Regions from separate parts of the Streptomyces sp. NPDC059743 genome, predicted to be linked through region 1. Evidence: riboswitches for the same ligand, from Rfam matches in the RefSeq annotation. Region 1 holds a riboswitch; the other holds the start of a gene.

Evidence for each region. A riboswitch is a leader RNA that binds a small molecule or an ion and turns the genes downstream of it on or off. The one in region 1 is predicted to bind S-adenosylmethionine.
Region 2: another riboswitch for S-adenosylmethionine. It lies ahead of ACFV6H_RS12870 (aminotransferase class V-fold PLP-dependent enzyme); the one in region 1 lies ahead of thrC (threonine synthase).

The regions. Positions count from the first base shown of each region.
Region 1 is NZ_JBHWGS010000002.1:27,865-36,103, forward strand. Features, by position in the region: gene ACFV6H_RS03245 (DUF3263 domain-containing protein) at 1-98, shown strand, start outside; gene otsB (trehalose-phosphatase) at 203-1,051, shown strand; gene ACFV6H_RS03255 (trehalose-6-phosphate synthase) at 1,073-2,506, opposite strand; gene ACFV6H_RS03260 (hypothetical protein) at 2,586-2,915, opposite strand; gene ACFV6H_RS03265 (glucosyl-3-phosphoglycerate synthase) at 2,954-3,937, opposite strand; SAM riboswitch class I at 4,159-4,286, shown strand; gene thrC (threonine synthase) at 4,304-5,590, shown strand; gene ACFV6H_RS03275 (ubiquitin-like small modifier protein 1) at 5,669-5,944, shown strand; gene ACFV6H_RS03280 (cold-shock protein) at 6,344-6,547, shown strand; gene groL (chaperonin GroEL) at 6,935-8,239, shown strand, end outside.
Region 2 is NZ_JBHWGS010000006.1:59,224-67,462, reverse strand. Features, by position in the region: gene ACFV6H_RS12890 (NYN domain-containing protein) at 1-379, opposite strand, end outside; gene ACFV6H_RS12885 (hypothetical protein) at 413-655, opposite strand; gene ACFV6H_RS12880 (rhomboid family intramembrane serine protease) at 817-1,527, shown strand; gene ACFV6H_RS12875 (Lrp/AsnC family transcriptional regulator) at 1,524-1,805, shown strand; gene ACFV6H_RS12870 (aminotransferase class V-fold PLP-dependent enzyme) at 1,827-3,197, opposite strand; SAM riboswitch class IV at 3,231-3,348, opposite strand; gene trpD (anthranilate phosphoribosyltransferase) at 3,782-4,852, opposite strand; gene ACFV6H_RS12860 (cytochrome bc complex cytochrome b subunit) at 5,057-6,718, opposite strand; gene ACFV6H_RS12855 (Rieske 2Fe-2S domain-containing protein) at 6,715-7,770, opposite strand; gene ACFV6H_RS12850 (c-type cytochrome) at 7,767-8,239, opposite strand, start outside.

The DNA of each region.
Region 1 (8,239 bases):
CGCTGCTGGACGATCCGCGCGCGGCGGAACACGATCCGGTGACGGTGAACAGACTGCGCCGGATCAGAGCGGCGAAACGAGAGCGCCGCGAGGGCTGAACACCGGGCGCCAGAGGCCTCAGGCCGACAGGGCACTCACCGCCGGGCGCCCGGCGCTTTCGTTTCCGTCCGCCGGGGCCGTCCGCGCCGATAAGGTCGGAGGCATGGGCAGCAACCCGTACTCCGTCTCCTTGCCGGAACCGACCACTCCCGTCGGCGCCGACGGCCTGGCCGCGCTTCTCGCCCGGCCCGGTGAAGCCGTCGTCGCCCTCGACTTCGACGGCACTCTCGCCGAGATCGTGCCCGATCCCGAACAGGCCCGCGCCCATCCGCGCGCCGTTCCCGCCCTGGCCGCGCTCGCGCCGCATGTCGCGTCCGTCGCGGTGGTCACCGGCCGGCCGGCCGGAGTCGCGGTCCGGTACGGCGGCTTCGCCGGAGTGCCCGGCCTGGAGCATCTCGTGGTCCTCGGCCACTACGGCGCGGAGCGCTGGGACGCCGTCAGCGGCACCGTCCGTACGCCCGCTCCGCACGAGGGCGTCGCGGCCGTCCGCGCCGAACTCCCGGGATTCCTGGAGCGGTTCGACGCCTGGCGCGGCACCTGGATAGAGGAGAAGGGCCAGGCGGTCGCGGTCCACACCCGCCGCGCCACCGATCCCAGGGCCGCCTTCGAGGCCCTGCGCGAGCCACTGGGCGAACTGGCCGCCCGCCACGGACTGATCGTGGAACCGGGGCGCCTGGTCCTGGAACTGCGCCCGCCCGGCATGGACAAGGGCGTGGCGCTGCTGGAGTACGTCCGCGAGGTGGGCGCAGGGACCGTCCTCTACGCGGGCGACGACCTGGGCGACCTCCCGGCCTTCGCGGCGGTCGAGAAACTCCGCTCCGACGGCCACCCGGGCCTGCTGATCTGCAGCGGCTCGGAAGTCCCGGAACTCGCCGAACGCTCCGACCTCCAACTCCCGGGCCCCGCAGCACTGGCCGACTTCCTGGCGGCACTGGCCCGGGCGATGGACTGACGCGGCGGACTTCCGTCTGGCTCAGATCGCGCGCAACGCTTCCAGTTGGTCCAGGAACCACTGCTGCGGCGGCAGGGCTGTGGCCGCCGCGGTCAGGCGTTTGGCGCGTTCGGTGCGTTCGTCCGGTGGCATGGTCAGTGCCTTGTGGAGGGCCTTCGCCGTGGCGGTGATGTCGTACGGGTTCACCGGGAGGGCGTCCTCGCCCATCTCCTCGTACGCTCCCGCCTCCCGCGAGAGCACCAGCGCGCAGCCGCGCTCGGAGATGACGGGGATCTCCTTCGCGACCAGGTTCATGCCGTCGCGGATCGGATTGACCAGGGCCACGTCCGCCAGCCGGTAGGCGGCCAGGGAGCGGGCGAAGTCGTCACGGACATGGAGGACGACCGGCGACCAGTCCTCCGTGCCGAACTCGGCGTTGACCGCGTCGGCCACCCGGCCGACCTCGGCGGTGTAGTCGCGGTAGATCGCCAGGTCCTGCCGGGACGGGTAGGCGAAGGCGACATGGACGACGCGCTCGCGCCACTCCGGATGGTCGGCCAGGAGCTGCCGGTAGGAGAGCAGACCGCGGACGATGTTCTTGGACAGTTCCGTACGGTCCACCCGCGCGATCGTCTTGCGGTCGGTGCCTTCCGGGGTACGGCCGATCTGCTCGCGCAGGGTGACGATCCGTTCGTCCACATCCGGCCGGTGCGCGCGCTCGCGCAGGAAGTCGGCGTCCGTGCCCAGACCGTGCACACCGATCCTGGTGTTGCCCGTCCCGCCCAGCAGCTCCGTACAGCAGGCCGTGAAGGCGTCCGCCCACCGGTGCGTCAGAAAGGCCGCCCGGTCCGCGCCGAGGATGCCGCGCAGAAGCTGGCGGCCGATGTCGTCGGGCAGCAGCCGGTAGTAGTCCACCGGCGCCCAGGGCGTGTGCGAGAAGTGGCCGATCCGCAGATCGGGCCGGAGCGCCCGCAGTATCCCGGGCACCAGCGCCAGGTGGTAGTCCTGCACCAGCACCGCCGCGCCCTCCGCGGCCTCGTCCGCCAGCGCCTCCGCGAAGGCGCGGTTGTACATCTCGTACGACGCCCACTGCGCGCGGAACTCCGGGCCGAAGGACGGCTCCAGCGGAGTCTGGTAGAGCAGGTGGTGGACGAACCAGAGCGTGGAGTTGGCGACGCCGTTGTACGCGTCCTCGTACACCTCCGGCGCGATTCCCAGCATCCGTACGCGCTGTCCGCCCGTGTCGGCCGGATCGAGCCGGCCGCCCGTACGCCGTACCGCCTCGCGGTCGCCGTCCCCGAGCGCCGCGCACACCCAGATCGCGTCCGCGTCCGGGCCGATGGCCGAGAGGCCGGACACCAGCCCGCCGCCGCCCCGCTTCGGCGCCAGCTCGCCGTCGTCGCGCACGCTGTACGAGACGGGACCGCGGTTGGACGCGACGAGGACCTGGGCCCGGGAGGACGGCTCGGTAACCATGTGCCGAAACCTAGCCCGTCGCGTAAACGCTCAAACGTACGGACGGTGTGGTCTGTGCCCGGACACGGTCCCACACGTTCTAGCGGCGGCCACGCGTCGCGGCCAGCGCCACCGCGCCCGCGCCGGTCAGCGCGAGCGCCACTCCGCCCAGCAGCCACAGCCGTTCCGCAGCTCCTCCGGTGTCCGCGAGCTGTCCGTTCAGCGACTCGTGCAGAGGCTCGTGCGGAGGCTGATGGGCGAGCTCGTGGAGCGGCGGCGCGTGGACCGGCGCGTGGACCGGCGTGAGCAGAGGCCCGGACGCCTGAGGCGGTACGTGCGCCATGGCCGACGCCTGTCCCGGCGACAGCAGCACCAGCGTCCCGGCCAGCACTCCGAAGAATCGGCAGATAATCAGATGTTTTGCCCTCATAAGGGCGCAATGTAGGCAATCGGTGAGGTGATCCGCGGTTACGCCGCGCGTCCGGACGTGTACTCCGCGATCTCGCGTATCGGCGGCCGTTCCTCCGTGTCCACGGAGTAGGTGCGCGGTACGAAGCCGTTCTCGCCGCGGTCGAACTGCGTCAGCTCCGGCCGTACCAAGTGCGCCCGGGACAGCCGCAGTTGAGCCGTACGGTAGATCGCCGCGGCCATCCGCCCGAGCGCCCGGTCGTCCTGGTGGCGGTGCAGCCGTACGCCCACGTCGACCTGGCCCAGCGCGTCCAGGCCCACCGTGTGCAGCGCGTCCACGAGCAGTCCCAGTTCCACGCCGTATCCGACCGGGAAGGGCAGCCGCTCCAGCAGCGAGCGGCGCGCCGCGTACTCCCCGCCCAGCGGCTGGACGAAACCGGCCAGGCGTGGCCAGTGCAGATTGAGCAGCGGACGCGCCACCAGCTCGGTCACCCGCCCGCCCTGCCCGCCGACGGTTCCATTCATGCCGCCGCCCTCGCCGTCCGGATCGTCCTCCCGCAGCGGCCGGTCGTACATCGCCTTCACGAACTGCACATCCGCGTCGGTCAGCAGCGGTCCCACCGTCCCGGACACGAAATCCGCCGAGAACCGCCGCAGATCGGCGTCCACGAAGCACACCACATCGCCGCTCGTCACCAGCAGCGACCGCCACAGCACCTCGCCCTTGCCGGGCAGCGCGGGCAGCCGCGGCAGAATCGCGTCCCGGTGCACCACGCGCGCGCCCGCCGCCGCGGCGACCTCCGCCGTACGGTCGGTCGAGCCGGAATCGATCACCACCAGCTCGTCCACGAGCGGCGCCCGCTCCATCAGCTCGCGCCGGATCACGGAGACGATCGCGCCGACCGTCGCCTCCTCGTCGAGCGCCGGGAGCACCACGCTCACCGTGGTGCCGCGCGCGGCCTTCGCCACCAGGAGCCGGTCGAGCGTACGGTCGGCCGCTGACCAGGAACGCCTGGTCAGCCAGCGTTCCACCTCTTCCAGCACGGTCGGTACTCCCTGACGTGTTCCATGAACGTGACCCGCGAATCCGGTCGGAACCGGGCCGCGACCGGGCCGGAACCCGGTCGAACGTGATCCATCTCGCGGTGCGGACCACTATCTCAACCGTCCGCTCCTTCGGTTACAGTCTTGAACAACACGAATGACCTCCGCATGCCGGGGGTCGTTACGTGGAAAAACGCGCCGGGCCTGGCCCGGCGTCATAGCGCTCATCCAGAGGGACTGAGGGAACGGCCCGTTGAAGTCCCGGCAACCCTCCCGCCGACCGCGAGGTCACGGTGGGGAAGGTGCCAATTCCGTCTTGCGGCGAAATGCGTCGTAAGGAAGATGAGGAGAAAGGGCCTCGCCATCATGGCTGTGCAGACCGTCCACCACGCCAGCGACACCGTTGACCTCGGACCCGCCGCCGCCCTCTCGTGCCGCGAATGCGGAGAGCGTTTCGATCTCGGTCCCATTTTCGCCTGCGCGAGCTGTTTCGGGCCGCTCGAAGTCGCGTACGACCTGCCGAGCGGCACTCCGGAAGAGCTGAAGAAGCGCATCGCGGACGGCCCGGACAACATCTGGCGGTACGCGCCACTGCTGCCCGTTCCCGCCGATGTGGCCTCGAAGCCGAACATCAATCCCGGTTTCACCAAGCTGGTCAAGGCCGACAATCTGGCCCGCGAGCTCGGCATCACCGGCTCCCTGCACATCAAGGACGACTCCGGCAATCCGACGCACTCCTTCAAGGACCGTGTCGTCGCCATCGCCGTCGAGGCCGCCCGCGCCTTCGGCTTCACCACGCTCTCCTGCTCCTCCACCGGCAATCTGGCGGGCGCCGTCGGCGCCGCCGCCGCCCGCGCCGGCTTCCGCTCCTGTGTGTTCATCCCGCACGACCTGGAGCAGGGCAAGGTCGTCATGGCCGCGGTGTACGGCGGTGAACTCGTCGGCATCGAAGGCAACTACGACGATGTGAACCGCTTCTGCTCGGAGCTGATCGGCGATCCGCTGGGCGAGGGCTGGGGCTTCGTCAACGTCAACCTCCGTCCGTACTACGGCGAGGGCTCCAAGACGCTCGCGTACGAGATCTGCGAGCAGCTCGGCTGGCGGCTGCCCGACCAGATCGTCATCCCGATCGCCTCCGGATCACAGCTCACGAAGATCGACAAGGGCCTCCAGGAACTGATCAGGCTGGGGCTCGTGGAGGACCGGCCGTACAAGATCTTCGGCGCCCAGGCCGAGGGCTGCTCGCCGGTGTCCACCGCCTTCAAGGCCGGGCACGATGTCGTACGGCCGCAGAAGCCCAACACCATCGCCAAGTCCCTGGCGATCGGCAATCCGGCCGACGGCCCGTACGTCCTGGACATCGCCCGCCGCACCGGCGGCGCGGTCGAGGACGTCAACGATGAGCAGATCGTCGACGCGATCAAGCTGCTGGCGCGCACCGAGGGCATCTTCGCGGAGACCGCGGGCGGAGTGACCGTCGGTGTGACCAAGAAGCTGATCGAGGCCGGAGTGCTCGATCCGGCGCTGACGACCGTCGTCCTCAACACCGGTGACGGACTGAAGACTCTGGACGCGGTGGCGCCGACGACGGGCCCGACCGCGACCATCCGCCCGAGCCTGGACGCGTTCCGCGACGCCGGCCTGGCCCGCTGACCTGACCTGATTTGGCCCGGCCCGGCCTGGCCCGCTGATCCCGACGACGTTACGGAAGACGGAAGGCAGAACACCACTATGAGCGTCAATGTCCGCATCCCCACCATTCTCCGTACGTACACCGGCGGCAAGGCCGAGGTTCCGGCGGAGGGGGCGACTCTCTCCGAGGTCATTCAGTCCCTGGAGGCCAGCCATCCCGGTATCGCCGCGCGAGTCCTGGACGATCAGGGCAAGTTGCGCCGGTTTGTGAATGTGTACGTGAACGACGACGACGTCCGCTTCGAGCAGGGCCTGGAGACCGCGACTCCGGCGGGCGCGGGCGTCTCGATCATCCCGGCGGTCGCCGGAGGCTGAGCTTCGGCGTGGCTTCCGCGTGGCTTCGGCTTAGCTTCGTCGTCGCGACGCCGAGCGACCGGCATGGCTCCCTCCGCAAGAGAAGCGGAGGGAGCCATTCTTTATGGTTGAACGCGATAGAGTGTGGGAACGCCCCTCCGCCGCCCATGTGGCGCGTGTATGAGAACGCGACAAGATAGGGCTGAAGTCCTGGTGCTGTTTGCACTGTAGGTGCGCTTTGCCCGGCCCGACTTGCCCGGGAACGCAGCGAATTCGTCGCTATGCGTGTTCAGCCATGCCCAGAATTCTCGTCCGATTGACCTGTTGCAGAGGGCAGTTGGGCAGATACATTCAGCCGCGGTCGACGCGTTCCGGCGCGAAGTGTGGCCCCTGGAAGGGCCAGTAATAGGGGAGTTAGGCATGGCTCAGGGCACCGTCAAGTGGTTCAACGCGGAGAAGGGATACGGCTTCATCGCGGTCGACGGTGGTGCGGATGTTTTCGTCCACTACAGCGCGATCCAGATGGACGGTTACCGCACCCTTGAAGAAGGTCAGCGAGTGGAGTTCGAGATCTCGCAGGGCCAGAAGGGTCCGCAGGCGGACATGGTCAAGCTCGCCGTCTGATCCCGGCGCGATCGGCCACCGACGCACTCAGTTCACGGCTCACGCCGAGGGGTCCGTATCCCGGAGACGGGATACGGGCCCTTCGTGCGTGCCCGGCCCTTCGTGCGTGTTCGGGCGTCACCTCGCGCGTGTCCGGGCGCGGGTGGGGTACGGGCGCGGGCGGGGGCCTGCGGATGGGGGCCTGTGGGTGGGGGCGCTTGCACTCTCGGGGGTCGAGTGCTAATCATTGGCGTTAGCACTCTGCGAGTGAGAGTGACAACTTAAGGACCGGGTCGGTGAGGCCCGAAGAGCCGGTGGGGCAAGGAACCGCACGGCTCTCAGGCCGTCCGTCGCGGGCGCCAGCGCGGTCCGGAGCAATCCACCCCCTGTCCGGGAGGACCACTTCACATGGCCAAGATCATCGCGTTCAACGAGGAGGCACGGCGCGGTCTCGAGCGCGGGATGAACCAGCTCGCCGACGCCGTCAAGGTCACCCTTGGCCCCAAGGGTCGCAACGTCGTCCTCGAGAAGAAGTGGGGCGCCCCCACGATCACCAACGATGGTGTGTCCATCGCCAAGGAGATCGAGCTCGAGGACCCGTACGAGAAGATCGGCGCCGAGCTGGTCAAGGAAGTCGCCAAGAAGACGGACGACGTCGCCGGCGACGGTACGACCACCGCGACCGTGCTGGCCCAGGCGCTCGTCCGCGAGGGCCTGCGCAACGTGGCCGCCGGCGCCAACCCGATGGCCCTCAAGCGTGGCATTGAGAAGGCCGTCGAGGCCGTCTCCGGCGCCCTGCTGGAGCAGGCCAAGGACGTGGAGACCAAGGAGCAGATCGCTTCGACCGCCTCCATCTCCGCCGCCGACACCCAGATCGGCGAGCTCATCGCCGAGGCCATGGACAAGGTCGGCAAGGAAGGCGTCATCACCGTCGAGGAGTCCCAGACCTTCGGTCTGGAGCTCGAACTGACGGAGGGCATGCGCTTCGACAAGGGCTACATCTCCGCGTACTTCGCCACCGACATGGAGCGTATGGAGGCGTCCCTGGACGACCCGTACCTCCTGATCGTCAACTCCAAGATCGGCAACGTGAAGGACCTCCTTCCGCTGCTGGAGAAGGTCATGCAGTCGGGCAAGCCGCTGCTGATCATCGCGGAGGACGTCGAGGGCGAGGCGCTGTCGACTCTGGTCGTCAACAAGATCCGTGGCACCTTCAAGTCCGTCGCCGTCAAGGCTCCGGGCTTCGGTGACCGCCGCAAGGCGATGCTCAACGACATCGCCATCCTCACCGGTGGCACGGTCATCTCCGAGGAGGTCGGCCTCAAGCTGGAGAACGCCGGTCTGGACCTGCTGGGCCGCGCCCGCAAGGTCGTCATCACCAAGGACGAGACCACCATCGTCGACGGTGCCGGTGACAGCGACCAGGTCGCCGGCCGGGTCAACCAGATCCGCGCCGAGATCGAGAACAGCGACTCGGACTACGACCGCGAGAAGCTCCAGGAGCGCCTGGCGAAGCTGGCCGGCGGCGTGGCCGTCATCAAGGCCGGTGCCGCGACCGAGGTCGAGCTGAAGGAGCGCAAGCACCGCATCGAGGACGCGGTGCGCAACGCCAAGGCCGCCGTCGAGGAGGGCATCGTCGCCGGTGGCGGCGTGGCTCTGCTCCAGGCCGCTTCGGTTTTCGAGAAGCTTGAGCTCGAGGGCGACGAGGCGACC
Region 2 (8,239 bases), on a different contig from region 1:
CGGGCGGCCTGAGCACATACGCAGCGGCGGCCACATCGACGGGATCCGCTGCGGCGGGCGGCGATCCCGACTCCAGGGCTCCGGCCAGCTCCGGCTGGGAGTGGCTGATGCGCTCACCGATCCGCTGCCGGAACAGCGGATCGCTCTCCAGGGCCGCGGCCATCGCGTTACCGGCGAACTTGGCCCGTCTGTTGGGCGTGAACCGGGCGTACTGGCGTAGCTGCGCGGGGAGTTCGGTGATCGTCAGTCCGCCGAAGGCATCGGAGACCAGCGCGACGACTCTGCGCCGTACGCCGTCCGGGAGCGGGCGGTCGAGCGCCTCCGCGGCGTCACCGCCGGCCGCGCCGGCCGGCTCAGCACCGCTTGCGGCCTGCTCCACATCCGTCACCCCATACCCTTTCGGGCGATTCCCTCAGGAACCGGCGCCCGGCCTGTCCACCAGCTCGATCTGATCCACCGCGTTGCACCAACGGCAGCGCACCGACTCGATGGTCTCACTGACCACCTCGCGCTCCTCGACCCGCGGCTCCCCTGCCAGGTCCAGATGGACGTACTCGACGGCCTTCGACGATCGCGTCACATCGAAACGCGTGAGATTGCCGCACAGTGTGCAGCGCCACCGGGTGGCGGCCGTCGGCTGGGGAACCGTCGTCATCATGCGTCCTCTTTCGTCGTCCGTCGTCGTCCGTCCCGCTGCCGCCCGCGGTGCGCCGTCGAACAGCGGATGTACTCCTTGCAACCCTACGGCCTCCGGGCCACCCCAGGGAGCGGCGAGGCGCTCTGTACCCTTCAGTCCCGGTAAGCCATGCTCTGTCGGTGAATACGTCGCGGACGACGGCCGGCGGACCGGTGGTGACCCACACGCTGATCGGCCTCTGCTGTCTGGCCTTCCTGTTCAGTCCGGCCTCGGGTTTCAACCCGGCGTACGGGAGAGGTGAGGCGCTCCTCGACGCGCAGACCTTGTATTTCGAACGGTGGGGCGTCATCCCGGCCGAGCTGCTGAGCGGCTCCACCCGCGCCCTGTTCACCCCGCTGACCGCGCTCTTCGTCCATGGAAGCTGGCTGCATCTGCTGGGCAACATGCTGTTTCTGTTCGTCTTCGGCGCGATGGCGGAGGAGCGGCTGGGCCGGGCGCACTTCCTGTTCTTCTATCTCGGCGTCGGCTGTCTCGCGCTGCTGGCGTACGCCATGGTGAACGCGGCCTCGGACCAGACGCTGGTGGGGGCCTCGGGCGCGATCTCGGGCGTGCTCGGCGCCTTTCTCTATCTCTTCCCGAAGGCCCGGGTCACCAGTCTCTTCCCGTTCCTGTTCTTCCTGCCGCTGCGCTTCCCGGCCTGGATCGTGCTGATCTTCTGGTTCGCGCTCCAGTGGCTGGCGGCGCGCGGCGCGGGCTCGGGGCCCGGCGTGGCCTATCTCGCGCATCTCGTGGGCTTCGCCACCGGTTTTCTCTACGCCTGGGGGCGGTACTGGCGTACCGATAGAGTGGGAGACCACACCGCGGCCACCGAGGGAGAACGTCAACCGTGATCACCGCGATCGTGCTCATCAAGACCAGCGTGGACCGGATCCCCGAGATCGCGGAGTCGATCGCCGCGCTGGACAGCGTCAGCGAGGTCTTCTCGGTGACCGGTACGTACGACCTGATCGCCATGGTGCGGGTGGCCAAGCACGACGATCTGGCGGATGTGATCCCCGGCCGGATCAGCAAGATCGAGGGCGTCGAGGCCACGGACACGCATGTGGCGTTCCGTACGTACTCACAGCACGACCTCGAAGCGGCCTTCGCCATCGGACTCGACGCGTAAGGCCGCCTCGGGCTTCGTACGTCAGGCTGTGGCGCCGTCCCGGTCCGGGACGCAACGGCCGTCCTCCGTACGGTAGTTCCAGCGCGCTCCGTCACTCACCAGCTCCCGTACGGCACGGACGAAGCGGTCCACGTGCTCGTCCGGAGTGCCGGCGCCGAAGCTGACGCGGATCGCGTTCAGCGAGCGCTCGCCCGGCTCGGCCTCCGGAGCGCCGCACTCGCCCGGGTCCTGCGGGTCGGTGCCCAGCAGGGTACGCACCAGCGGATGCGCGCAGAAGAGACCGTCCCGTACGCCGATGCCGTACTCCGCGGAGAGCGCGGCGGCGAAGTGCGAGCTGTTCCATCCCTCGACCACGAACGACAGGACGCCGACGCGCGGCGCCTCGTCGCCGAACAGCGAGAGGACCTTGACCTCGGGCACCTCGGCGAGACCGGCGCGCACCCGGGCGACAAGCCTCTGCTCACGGTCGACAAGGGCGTCGAAGCCCGCTTCGGTGAGGGCCCGGCAGGCGGCGGCGATCGCGTACACGCCGATGACATTGGGCGAACCGGCCTCGTGGCGGGCGGCCGTGCTGTGCCACACGACATCGACGCCGCCGTCGCTCCGGCGGGCCACCGCACGGCTGGCGCCGCCGCCCGCGAGATAGGGCTCGGCGTCCTGGAGCCAGTCGGCGCGGCCCGCAAGCACTCCGGAGCCGAACGGCGCGTACAGCTTGTGCCCGGAGAAGGCGACCCAGTCGACATCCAGCGCGGCGATGTCCACCGGGTGATGCGGAGCGAGCTGCGCGGCGTCGAGCACGATCCGGGCGCCGTGCGCGTGCGCGGCGGCGGCCAGCTCCCGTACGGGCCACAGCTCACCGGTCACATTGGACGCCCCGGTCACACAGACCAGCGCCGGGCCCTCCGAATCGCGCTCCGCGAGCGCCCGCTCCAGGGTCGCGACGGCCTCGGCCGGAGTGCGCGGCGCGTTCAGATAGCTGACCCGGGCCTCGCGCCAGGGCAGCAGGGAGGCGTGGTGCTCGGTCTCGAAGACGAACACCTGGCAGTCGGCCGGAAGCACCGCGGCGAGCAGATTCAGCGAGTCGGTGGTCGAGCGGGTGAAGACGACCTGGTCGCCGGGGCGGCAGCCGAGAAACTCCGCGACCGTGCGGCGGCTGTTCTCGAAGAGATCGGTGGAGAGCTGCGAGAGATAACCGGCGCCGCGGTGGACACTGCCGTAGTACGGCGCGTACGCGGCGACGTCGTCCCACACCCGCTGAAGGGCGGGCGCGCTGGCCGCGTAGTCGAGCGCGGCGTAAGTGACCTCACCGCCGGTGACAAGCGGCACGGTGACATCCCGCCCGAGCACGGGCAGAGGCTCGGCGGTGATCGTGGTGACGGCGTTCGGGCTCACGAAACGGCTCCCTTGGGGACCAGGACCCCAAAGGGCCCGCGCTTGCCGCGGACCTCGCTGCCCACGGCCTGGTCTTCACCCGGGGCACCCCGCCACGGACGGAGGGTTGCCGGACAGCGAGCCGGGGCCGTAATCGCTGTCGCTCATGACCTGGTCAAAAAGTATGCCACAACGTCCGCGCGGGGGGGACCGGTTCCGTCCTCAATCGCCGGACGGGCTGGATTTTCCGGCCTGCGGCCGGAGTACGCCGAGGAGCTGACCCCTACCGAGCGGGCACCCGGCGCCGGGGTGAGCCGTTCCGTCCTCAAACGCCGGACGGGCTGGATGTGCGGGCCCGGACGGGCGGAAACCCGGCATGCGGCGGGAGGGGGGCGGGGTCGTAGGAGGTGCGTGTCCGGACACTAAAGCGTGATTTGTGCCGCACACGAAACCCGCACCCGACAACCCACCCGCACGCGGCGTAAATCATGCCGTCCGGACATGTACCTCCGGAGGCCCCGACACCCGCACCCACCACCGCACCGGCCCCCGCGCCGCAGGCGCGAAACGCCCCCGCCGCACGGCGGCCCACGCCGGGAGGCGAGCTACGCGTCGCGGTGGCTTGCCGTCACCCACCGTTCCAGCGTCCGCCTCGCCTCGCCCGAGTCCACCGCTTCCGCCGCCCTCGCCATCCCCGCACTCAGTTGCACCGCCAGCGCGTCGCCCGTCGGGTCCAGGGCCACCAGTGCCGCCGCCGCGTTGAGGAGGACCGCGTCGCGGACCGGGCCCGGTTCGCCCGCCAGCAGCCGGCGCGCCACATCCGCGTTGTACGACGCGTCCGCGCCGCGCAGCGCCTCGATCGGGACCAGTTCCAGGCCCACGTCGCGCGGATCGAAGGCCTCCTCCGTGACCTTGCCGTCCCGTACCACCCACACCCGCGACGTCGCCGTGGTGGTCAGTTCGTCCAGGCCGTCGTCGCCGCGGAAGACCAGGGAGGAGTTTCCGCGCTCGGCGAGCACGCCCGCGACGATCGGCGCCATCCGTACGTCCGCCACGCCCACCGCCTGGGCCCTGACCCGCGCCGGGTTGGTGAGCGGTCCGAGGACATTGAAGGTGGTCTGCGCGCCGAGTTCCTTGCGGGCCTTGGCCGCGTACCGCAGCGCCGGATGGAACTTCACCGCGAAGCAGAAGGTGATCCCGGCCTCCTCGGCGACCTCGGCCACCCGCTGCGGGCTCAGCTCCAGATTGACGCCGAGCTTCTCCAGTACGTCCGAGGCGCCGCTCGCCGAAGAGGCCGCGCGGTTGCCGTGCTTGACGACCTTCGCTCCGGTGCCCGCCACGACGATCGCCGCCATGGTGGAGATATTGACGGTCTTGGCAAGATCGCCGCCCGTGCCGACGATGTCGACCGTACGGCCCGCCACCTCGATGGTGTTGGCGTGCGCGTACATCGCGCGCACCAGGCCCGAGACCTCCTCGACCGTCTCGCCCTTCGCCCGCAGGGCGACCGCGAACCCGGCGATCTGCGCGTCGGTGGCCTCGCCGCTCATGATGCGGTCCATGGCCCACGCCGTGTCCTCCGTGCTCAGATTCTCGCCGCGCAGCAGCGGATTCAGCACGCCCGGCCAGCTGCGGTCCGCCACGGTGTCGCCTCCGACGGGGGTCACAGCGCTCATGCTCGCTCCTGGTGGGTCCTGGGACGGATGCGTGGACCGTACGAGGCGTACGAGGCCCACGCCGCAAGCCTATCGGCGTACGCCCGGCCGGCAGGACGGATGCCCGGAGTACGGACGGCCGCACACCGAGGGCCCCGGCCGGTGTCCCTCGCGGGGAGACCGGGCCGGGGCCCTCGGTGGTGGCGAACCGGGCGAACCGGTGGATCAGTGCTTGCCGCTGGTGATCTCCTCATGGCCGTGGCCGTGCGCGGCGGCGATCTCGTTGTACTCCTCGGCCGTCGGCTTGGGGATCTGGCTGCCCTCGCCGTAGTAGCCCTTGCTCAGCTTGACCCGGAGCTTCTCGGCCGGGCCGACCTTGCGCCGTACGCCGTTCTCGTCCACCGCCGGGCCGAGATCGGCCGGCTTGTGCTGCTCGTGGGCGGTCAGCTTGTGCAGATCGGCCTGCTCCAGCGGGGTGTGCACCTCGATGAACTCACCGTGCGGCAGCCGCTTGATGACACCGGACTCACGTCCGTGCAGCACCTTCTCGGCGTCGCGCCGCTGAAGGCCCAGACAGATCCGCTTGGTGACGACGAAGGCGATGACCGGTCCGACGAAGAAGAAGACCCGCACGAACCAGGTGATCGCGTTGATCGACAGATGGAAGTGCGTCGCCCACAGGTCGTTGCCGCCGCCGACGAGCAGGATGAAGTACCACGTCAGCCAGGCCACACCGAACGCCGTACGGGTCGGCGCGTTGCGCGGGCGGTCCAGGATGTGGTGCTCGCGGTTGTCGCGGGTGACCCAGCCCTCGATGAACGGATAGACCGCGATCGCGACCAGCACCAGCGGGAAGATCACCAGCGGGATGAAGACACCCAGTACCAGGGTGTGTCCCAGGAAGTTGATCTCCCAGCCGGGCATCACACGGATGAGGCCCTCGGAGAAGCCCATGTACCAGTCGGGCTGGGCTCCGGTGGACACCTGGTCCGGGCGGTAGGGCCCGAGCGCCCAGATCGGGTTGATCGTGGCGATGGCGGAGACGATCGTGATGAGCCCGAAGACCAGGAAGAAGAAGCCTCCGGCCTTGGCCATGTAGACCGGCAGCAGCGGCATGCCCACGACGTTCTTGTTCGTCCGGCCCGCGCCCGCGAACTGGGTGTGCTTGTGGTAGAAGACCAGGATCAGATGGGCCACGACCAGTCCCAGCATGATGCCGGGCAGCAGCAGGATATGGACCGAGTAGAACCGGGCCACGAAGTCGCCGCCGGGGAACTCGCCGCCGAACAGGAACATCGAGAGATACGTTCCGACGACCGGCACCGACAGGATCGCGCCCTGCATGAAGCGGACACCGGTACCGGAGAGCAGGTCGTCCGGGAGCGAGTAACCGGTGAAGCCGGTGAACATGCCCAGCACGAACAGCAGGAAGCCGAACAGCCAGTTGACCTCACGCGGCTTGCGGAACGCGCCCGTGAAGAAGACGCGCATCATGTGCACCAGCATGGCCGCGAGGAAGATCAGCGCGGCCCAGTGGTGGATCTGCCGGATCAGCAGACCGCCGCGGACGTCGAAGCTGATGTCCACCGTCGAGGCGTACGCCTCCGACATCCGTACGCCCTGGAGCGGGACGTAACTGCCGTGGTAGACCACCTCGTTCATCGACGGGTGGAAGAACAGCGTCAGATACACACCGGTGAGGATGATGATGATGAAGCTGTAGAGCGCGATCTCACCGAGCATGAAGGACCAGTGGTCCGGGAAGATCTTCCGCATATTGGCCTTGGCCAGGGAGTAGATCCCCAGCCGGCCGTCCGCCCAGTCGGCGACCCGCTCACCCGCGGGCACCCTGCGGTTCTTGTCGTCCGAAGCAGTGCTGGTACTCATCCGCGCTCCCAGAAGGCAGGACCGACGGGCTCGTCGAAGTCGCCGAGCGCCTCGAGGTTGCCCTCGCCGTTCACACCGATCCGCAGCTGCGGAAGGGGGTGACCGGCCGGGCCGAAGATGACGCGGGCGCCGTCGGAGAGGTCGAAGGTGGACTGGTGGCACGGGCAGAGCACATGGTGCGTCTGCTGCTCGTACAGGCTGATCGGGCAGCCGACATGGGTGCAGATCTTGGAGAACGCCACGATCCCCTGGTGGGACCAGTCGAGTTCACGCTTGTCCTTGATCTCGTCCGGCTGGATCCGGACGATCATCAGGGCCGCCTTGGCGATCTGCTTCTGGAAGTCCTCGCTGTGCTCCTCCAGGCCCTCCGGCATGGCGAAGGTGAGCGAGCCCACCACGACGTCCTCGGGACGCAGCGGCTGATTGGTGTTCATGTTGATGAGCTGCTTGCCCTTTGCCCACATCGTGGAGCGGAGCTTCTTCTCGGGCAGCGGACCGAGGTCGCGCAGCAGCACCACACCGGCGAGCGGCACCAGCGCCACCGCGCCGAACAGTGTGTTGCGGATCAGCTTGCGCCGGCCGAAGCCGGACTCCGCCGCACCGGCCGCGAAGTCCGCCAGGACCTTCGTCTTGACCTCGGGCGGTGCCTCGATCGGATGGCGGTCGTCCGCCGTCTCCACGTCCGACATCAGCGTCCGGGCCCAGTGGACCGCGCCCGCGCCGATGCAGAACAGGGCGATGCCGAGCGTCACACCCAGCGAGAAGTGCAGGATGCTGACATGGCCCAGCGGGAAGATATAGACGATCTTGCCGACCGGGAACGCCACGAACGAGGCGATGAACGCGACGGTCGCCAGCATCGACAGCAGGAACAGCATCGCCACCGTGCGCTCGGACCGCTTGGCCGCCCGCTCGTCGATGTCCTGTATACGCGGCCGGTGGGCCGGCAGTCCCGGATCGGCGAACGGATCGTCCGCGCGCTCCACCGCGCCGTGCGCGTCGCCCTGCTCGCTCGGCAGGTTCTTCTCTGGAAACTCTTCTTGGCTACTCATGACTTCTTGGCCTTAGCGGTGTGGGCCGCGACCCAGACGGCGGCTGCGATCAGAACACCCAGCCCGAAGATCCAGCCGAAGAGACCTTCACTGACAGGGCCGAGGCCGCCCAGCTTGAGACCGCCGGGGCTCGACGCCTTCTCTCCGTTCACCGCCTGGATGTACGCGATGATGTCCTTCTTCTGCTGCTCCGGCATCGTCGAGTCGGGGAACGAAGGCATGTTCTGCGGGCCGGTCTGCATGGCCTCGTAGATGTGCTTCGGGCTCACACCCTCAAGATTCGGCGCGCTCTTGCCACCGGTGAGCGCTCCGCCCTCGCCGGTGAAGTTGTGGCACTGGGTGCAGTTGGTACGGAACAGATCGCCGCCTCGGGCGATATCCGCGCCGGCGGGGTTGTACTGGTTCTCGGTCGGGATGATCGGACCGGCGCCGAGGGACGCGATGTACGCGGCGAGCTGGTCGATCTCGG